One region of the Serratia fonticola genome, then DNA from elsewhere that is predicted to be linked to it. Evidence: predicted binding sites of a transcription regulator. Region 1 holds the regulator's gene; each other region holds the start of a gene.

The links. The regulator Fur, encoded in region 1, represses iron uptake genes when iron is present. The targets are predictions, from matches to a motif close to ATAATAATGAGAACNACTATCAA.
Region 2: a site for Fur is predicted at 1,192-1,214, ahead of sodA (superoxide dismutase [Mn]). Genes of this name have one in related genera too.
Region 3: a site for Fur is predicted at 1,384-1,406, ahead of efeU (iron uptake transporter permease EfeU). Genes of this name have one in related genera too.

The regions. Positions count from the first base shown of each region.
Region 1 covers NZ_CP011254.1:3,511,154-3,513,427, reverse strand. The annotation lists gene fldA (flavodoxin FldA) at 31-570, shown strand; gene fur (ferric iron uptake transcriptional regulator) at 896-1,342, shown strand; gene WN53_RS15615 (beta-N-acetylhexosaminidase) at 1,524-2,274, opposite strand, start outside.
Region 2 covers NZ_CP011254.1:1,855,484-1,857,757, reverse strand. The annotation lists gene fdnG (formate dehydrogenase-N subunit alpha) at 1-163, opposite strand, end outside; gene fdhD (formate dehydrogenase accessory sulfurtransferase FdhD) at 370-1,164, shown strand; gene sodA (superoxide dismutase [Mn]) at 1,293-1,916, shown strand; gene WN53_RS08205 (methyl-accepting chemotaxis protein) at 2,163-2,274, shown strand, end outside.
Region 3 covers NZ_CP011254.1:5,353,444-5,355,717, forward strand. The annotation lists gene efeO (iron uptake system protein EfeO) at 1-431, opposite strand, end outside; gene efeU (iron uptake transporter permease EfeU) at 450-1,295, opposite strand; gene putP (sodium/proline symporter PutP) at 1,535-2,274, opposite strand, start outside.

The sequences.
Region 1 (2,274 bases):
ATTCATTTGAATTAAAAGGTTATCTTTACTATGGCTCATGTAGGCATTTTCTTTGGCAGCGACACTGGCAATACCGAAAACATTGCCAAGATGATCCAAAAGACGCTTCAGCAAAAATTCGGCAACGACGTGGCAGAAATCCACGACATCGCCAAAAGCAGCAAAGAAGATCTGGCAGCGTTTGATATCCTGCTGCTCGGTATCCCAACCTGGTACTATGGCGAAGCCCAGTGCGACTGGGATGATTTCTTCCCGACGCTGGAAGACATCGACTTTAACGGCAAGCTGGTGGCGCTGTTTGGCTGTGGCGATCAGGAAGACTACGCGGAATATTTCTGCGATGCGATGGGCACCATCCGCGACATCATTGAACCACGCGGTGCGGCCATCGTCGGCCACTGGCCAACCAAAGGCTACCATTTTGAAGCCTCCAAGGGTCTGGCAGACGATGACCACTTTGTCGGGCTGGCCATTGACGAAGATCGTCAACCTGAGCTGACCAACGAACGTGTAGACGCCTGGGTCAAGCAAATCACTGAAGAGCTGAGCCTGGCCGAGATCGTCGGCTAAGCCTCTGCCCCGGCGGATAGGTAACACATAGTAAGGGCGCCGTAGAGCGCGCCCTTCTGTTATCGGCATCACGGATTAGAGCAATAGAAGCTACAAGTTTGTAACTTCCTACCTCGCCACGGTAGACTGAGATATCGGTTTATCCCATCCATCAAAGCTTTGCATGATTACCCTGTAAACGTGCAAAGATATGTTTGTTAACAACCGGCGGTTTCTATTTGCAGCAACCGGTTCTATAATGAGACGCAATTAACGCTTTGTGCCAACCGATGCCATAGGCGAGAACGCCTCAACTTGATTAGCATAGTAACAGGACTGAATCCGCATGACTGATAACAACTCCGCATTGAAGAAGGCTGGCTTAAAAGTCACTCTTCCGCGACTCAAAATCCTGGAAGTCTTGCAGGATCCGGCATGCCATCACGTCAGTGCGGAAGATCTGTACAAAAAACTGATAGATATGGGTGAAGAAATTGGTCTGGCCACGGTATACCGCGTGCTGAACCAGTTTGACGACGCAGGTATTGTGACCCGCCACAATTTTGAAGGTGGCAAGTCGGTTTTCGAACTGACTCAGCAACACCACCACGATCACCTGATTTGCCTGGACTGCGGCAAAGTGATCGAGTTCAGCGACGAATCCATCGAAGTGCGTCAGCGCGATATCGCCAAGCAACACGGTATCAAGCTCACCAACCACAGCCTGTACCTGTACGGCCACTGTGAAACCGGTGATTGCCGCGAGAACGAAACGCTGCACAACAAGAACTGATTCTGGCCAGCCAGAACGCGAAAACCGCCTAAATGGCGGTTTTTTTATGCCCGGATGATAGGCAAAAAAATCCCCGGACAGGCCGGGGAAAAATATCCACTCAATTATCACAATTGCAGTTTGCTCTCACCTCGCACTATCTCCGCCCCTCTACCGACACGTAGGTGGGCGGAGTTCTCACTTACGCTTTCACTGGCTCGGCACGGCTGAAGCGTTTGCCATCCGGGCTGATTGCACGGATTTGCACGTCACCCGCTACGGATGGGCGTGCTTTATCGTCATAACGCTGCCACTGTTTGCCGCCGTCGGTGGAATATTCAATTCCCAGGCCCGGCAGAGCGATATTCGCCTCCAACTTGCCACCGATGATGCGTGCACCTGGGACCGGCAGGCGATAGCTCACACCCGCTTTATCCATCTTGGCCAGCTCACGTTGGCCAATCAGGTTGGCAAAGCGCAGCCAGTCCTGATCCAGAGTTTTGGTATCGACCTGATGGGTTTCGCCACCTTTGTACTCACGGCCAGCTTTGTAATCCTGCTCCCAGCTGGCGCGGTGCCATGCACGTTCTGCCAGCGACACAGCACGTGGGTAAATCATGTATTCCATCTGCTGGTCGGTACGCACCACTTCGCTCCACAGTTGGGCGGAAAGACCATATGCGCCCGGCCATGGTTTGTCGCTCTTGGCGGTGAAGTGGTTACCGTCACGGTCAACCGAGGTTTCGGCGTTCTGCGGCAGGTTGTTCGGCGCAAAGCTGAAGATCTTCTGCTCGTCGCTGAAACGGGTGCCCCAGTAGTAACCGTGCTCGTCCGGGCTGACTTCATACGGGAAGTCCATGTAGACGTAGTCCGGGTTAGAGATCACCACGTCATATCCCTTGTTCGCCCAGTCGTTAGCCGAGTCGAAACCACCCCAGTACAGGGTATCCCAG
Region 2 (2,274 bases), 1.7 Mb from region 1:
CGGAACAATACGTGCAGGTATTACGGGTTTCACGGGCGCGCAGCAACTTGTACTGCCGGGTTTCCGCCAATGCCACCGCCGGGCTAAAGCCCAGTGCAGCTACCGTGGTTCCTGCCATACCGCCAGCGCAGATCTTAAAGAACTGCCTTCTGCTGACCTGCATGGGGGGTCTCCTTTCTCTCTCGTGTTGTCACATTGTTTCAAATGACGCTTTCCCCCTCAAAGCGGGAAGCGCTAAAATCACTATTCTTATGTGGGTATTGGCCAAATGGGCCGCAACGGCGCCGCAATAATACCATAGCAGGCGTAGGGTTGTTACAAACAGGTGCCAGGAAAGTGAACAAAATTAACCAAGAGCAGCCCACAAATGTGAACGAGCTCACGGGCCTGATCCAGGCTCCGGTGTACCAGCGCGGGCAACTGACCACCAAAGAGCAAGATTGGCTCGCCGAAGAGGTGCCGGTCGCGCTGGTGTATAACGGCATTTCTCACGTGGTGATGATGTGTACGCCAAAGGATCTGGAGGCGTTCGCCCTCGGTTTTTCCCTCTCGGAAGGGATTATCGACTCGCCACGGGATATCTTCAGTATAGAGGTTAATCCCACCTGCAACGGCATGGAAGTACAAATCGAGCTTTCCAGCCGCCGCTTTGCCGGGCTGAAGGAGCGCCGCCGGGCGATGGCAGGCCGCACAGGCTGCGGCGTTTGTGGCATTGAACAGTTGGCGGATATCTTCCGGCCAGTCACACCATTGCCCTTTACCCAGACCTTCTCTTTGGCCAATCTCGATCGCGCCCTCAGCCAGTTGCGCCAGTTGCAGAACGTCGGCCAGTTGACGGGTTGCACCCACGCTGCAGGTTGGATCTCACCACAAGGTGAACTGCTGGGGGGCTGCGAGGACGTTGGCCGCCATGTGGCGCTAGACAAGATGATCGGCATACGCGCCAAACAGGGCTGGCAGCAAGGGGCAATCCTGGTTTCCAGCCGGGCCAGCTACGAGATGGTGCAAAAATCCGCCATGTGTGGTGCCGAGATCCTGTTCGTGGTTTCTGCCGCTACCTCACTGGCAGTGGAAATCGCCGAGCGCAGCAACCTGACATTGGTTGGCTTTAGCAAGCCAGGCCGGGCAACCGTGTTTACTCATCCGCAGCGTATTACCGATTAACCCCTAAACCACACAGTCTGTAGGGCATTGATAATCATTTTCAATATCATTTAATTAATTATAATGCATCATACTGCTTACGCGGTGCTCACATTTTGCGCCGCCCTACACTACTGGAGATGATGATCATGAGTTATTCACTGCCATCCCTGCCTTACGCATACGACGCACTAGAACCGCATTTCGACAAGCAGACGATGGAAATCCATCACACCAAACACCACCAGACCTACGTCAACAACGCCAACACCGTGCTGGAAGCGTACCCTGAGCTGGCTTCGCTGAGCGTAGAAGAGCTGATCCAGGATCTGGATAAAGTCCCTGCAGACAAGCGCACCTTTATGCGCAACAACGCAGGCGGCCACGCTAACCACAGCCTGTTCTGGAAAGGTCTGAAAACCGGCACCACGCTGGGTGGCGATCTGAAAGCCGCTATCGAGCGCGATTTCGGCAGCGTAGAGAAATTCCAGGAAGAGTTCGAGAAAGCCGCCGCCACCCGTTTCGGTTCTGGCTGGGCTTGGCTGGTGCTGAAAGGCGACAAACTGGCCGTGGTGTCTACCGCTAACCAGGACAGCCCGCTGATGGGCGAAGCCGTCTCCGGCGCTTCAGGCTTGCCAATCGTTGGCCTGGACGTGTGGGAACACGCTTACTACCTGAAATTCCAGAACCGTCGCCCTGACTACATCAAGGCATTCTGGAACGTAGTGAACTGGGACGAAGCGGCCAAACGCTTCGCCGAAGCCAAGAAATAATTTGGCGTTCCCCTATGGATTTCGAGTTGCAGCTAGGCGACAAGCTTACTCATCCCCAGGAGCTTACTTTTAGTAAGTGACTGGGGTGAGTAAGTGCAGGTAACAACGCTGCAGCTTGAAAGACGACGGGGATATCTCCGATGATGCCCGCTGATGCGGGTATCTTTTTGCACGTTGCCCGCTAAAGTTTAACCGCTCCTTGCCGATGCTTTGTTCAATTGACTAACGCCTAAAGAGGGATAAATCATGGCGGCATTGAAAGCTTTGGCAGGAAAAATCGTTCATCTCACCGTAGGTAAAAAACTCGGACTCGGATTCTCTCTGATGTTGATACTGGCGATCGTTATCGCTGGCACCG
Region 3 (2,274 bases), 1.8 Mb from region 1:
TAGACTTTATATTCGGCAATCGGGCCAACCAAATCCATCACATTCGGTTTGCCATCAGCTACCGCACCCGCAGCCGTGACGACAAGCTTGCCTTTCGGGTTGCTCAACAGCCCACAGGTCATGTCGTATTCGCCCGGTTCGAGGTTTGCCGTCATTTTCTGGGTGAAACCTGGCGCAATATTTTCGCGCTCTTCCACCACCATCACGCCTTTGAGGATTTCCCACTCCAGGTTCTTCTGGCTAGTGTTATGCACCACAAACTGGGTTTTACCGGCGGGCAGGGTCAACTGCATCGGCTCACACTGTTTGTCGTTTACGGTCACCTTAACTTGAGGGATATCCGCCGCCAGCGCGTTGAGGCTCAGCGCGAAAGCAGGAACGGCCAGTAATGCGGCATGCAATGCCTTGCGGCGAAATAACGGAGTAGACATACGGAATTCCCTAGTAAATTAGTGATGTGTCTTGCGTTGCGCCGGGATCGTTGAAGACTCCGTACGCTGCGGCAGGAAAAAGAAAATCAGAGCAGGGATCAGATACAGGAAATAGACCGCCACTTCGCTAACCGATGGCGCTTCCTGATAGCCGAACATTCCCTCTAACAGGGTGCCCAGCAGTGAATGCGTGGATAGCTGGTTGCTGAGGTCGAACGCGATATCCTGGAAGTGGTTCCACAATCCGGCCTCGTGGAAAGCACGGATCGCCCCGGCAGCCAGGCCCGCAGCCACGAACAGAATAAACAGGCTGGTCCATTTGAAGAACTTGGCCAGGTGCAATTTGATACCGCCCCAATAGATCAGCATGCCCACTACGATGGCGCACGCCAGGCCGAGCATCGCACCGATTGGCGCGGCAATGCCCACATCCTGCTGAAACGCGGCCAACAGAAAGAACACCGACTCCAGTCCTTCACGGGCAACGGCAAAAAACACCATCGCCACCAATGCCCATCCTTGTCTTTTACCCGAGTTGAGAGCGTTATCAATCGCCCCTTCAAGATGCACCTTCACCGAGCGGGAAACCTTGCGCATCCAGAACACCATATAGGTCAGGATGCACACCGCCACCACCGCTACCAGCCCTTCGAACAGCTCTTGCTGTTTTTGCGGAAACTCACCGGTGGTTTCATTGATGAAGATACCTAACGCCAGGCACAGAGCAACGGCGACGATCACTCCAATCCATACCACACCAAGCCATTGACCGCGTTGAGTCCGCTTCAGATAGCTGGCGATCAAACTGACGATCAGCGCAGCCTCCAACCCCTCACGGAACATGATAAGGAAAGGAACAAACATAGAATATTAACCCCTGAAAAGGCGTTTGTAGTCAGCCGCGGGCGCTGGGTCGACCAGACTGCGGCAATGTAAAGAAAAGTAAACCAGAACGATAGTGATTATCATTCTACTGAAAAGAAAAACAAGAGGCGGAAGTGTGATTTTTATTAATCAAATGTCGCTAGTTGTTACAGCTTGGTGAGAGGAGTGATGGGGAAAGCGGATCTCTCCCCGATTACCGGGGAGAGATTAAGACGGATTTAGACCGTTTTGAACTCGGCCTCTGCCATATCAAAACGTTTGGTGATGGTTGCCGAAGGCTGGCGCCCCATCAGGCTGACCACCACGATGGCGATACAACCAAACACAAAACCAGGAATGATTTCATACAGACCCAGCCAGGCGAACTGCTTCCAGACGATCACAGTGATCGCCCCCACCAGCATACCGGCCAGCGCGCCGTTACGGGTCATGCGCGACCACATCACCGAGATCAGCACCACCGGGCCAAATGCGGCACCAAAGCCGGCCCAGGCATAGCTTACCAGACCCAGCACGCGGTTCTCCGGGTTAGCCGCCAGGGCAATCGCCACCAGCGCCACTACCAGTACCATCGCACGCCCTACCCACACCAGCTCACGCTGGCTGGCCTCTTTGCGCAAGAAGGCTTTGTACAGGTCTTCGGTGATCGCACTGGAACAAACCAGCAGTTGACAGCTCAGGGTGCTCATTACCGCCGCCAGAATAGCCGACAGCAGGATCCCGGCAATCCATGGGTTAAACAGCAGCATGGCCAGTTCGATAAACACCCGCTCGCCGTTTTGCGTCACATTGCCCGCTTGATCCGGGTTATTGGCAAAGTAAGCGATGCCGAAGAAGCCAACCGCAATGGTCCCCGCCAGGCAGAGGATCATCCAGATCATACTGATGCGGCGAGCGCTACGGATGGTGCGGTGGGAATCCGCAGCCATAAAGCGCGCCAGAATATGCGGCTGACCAA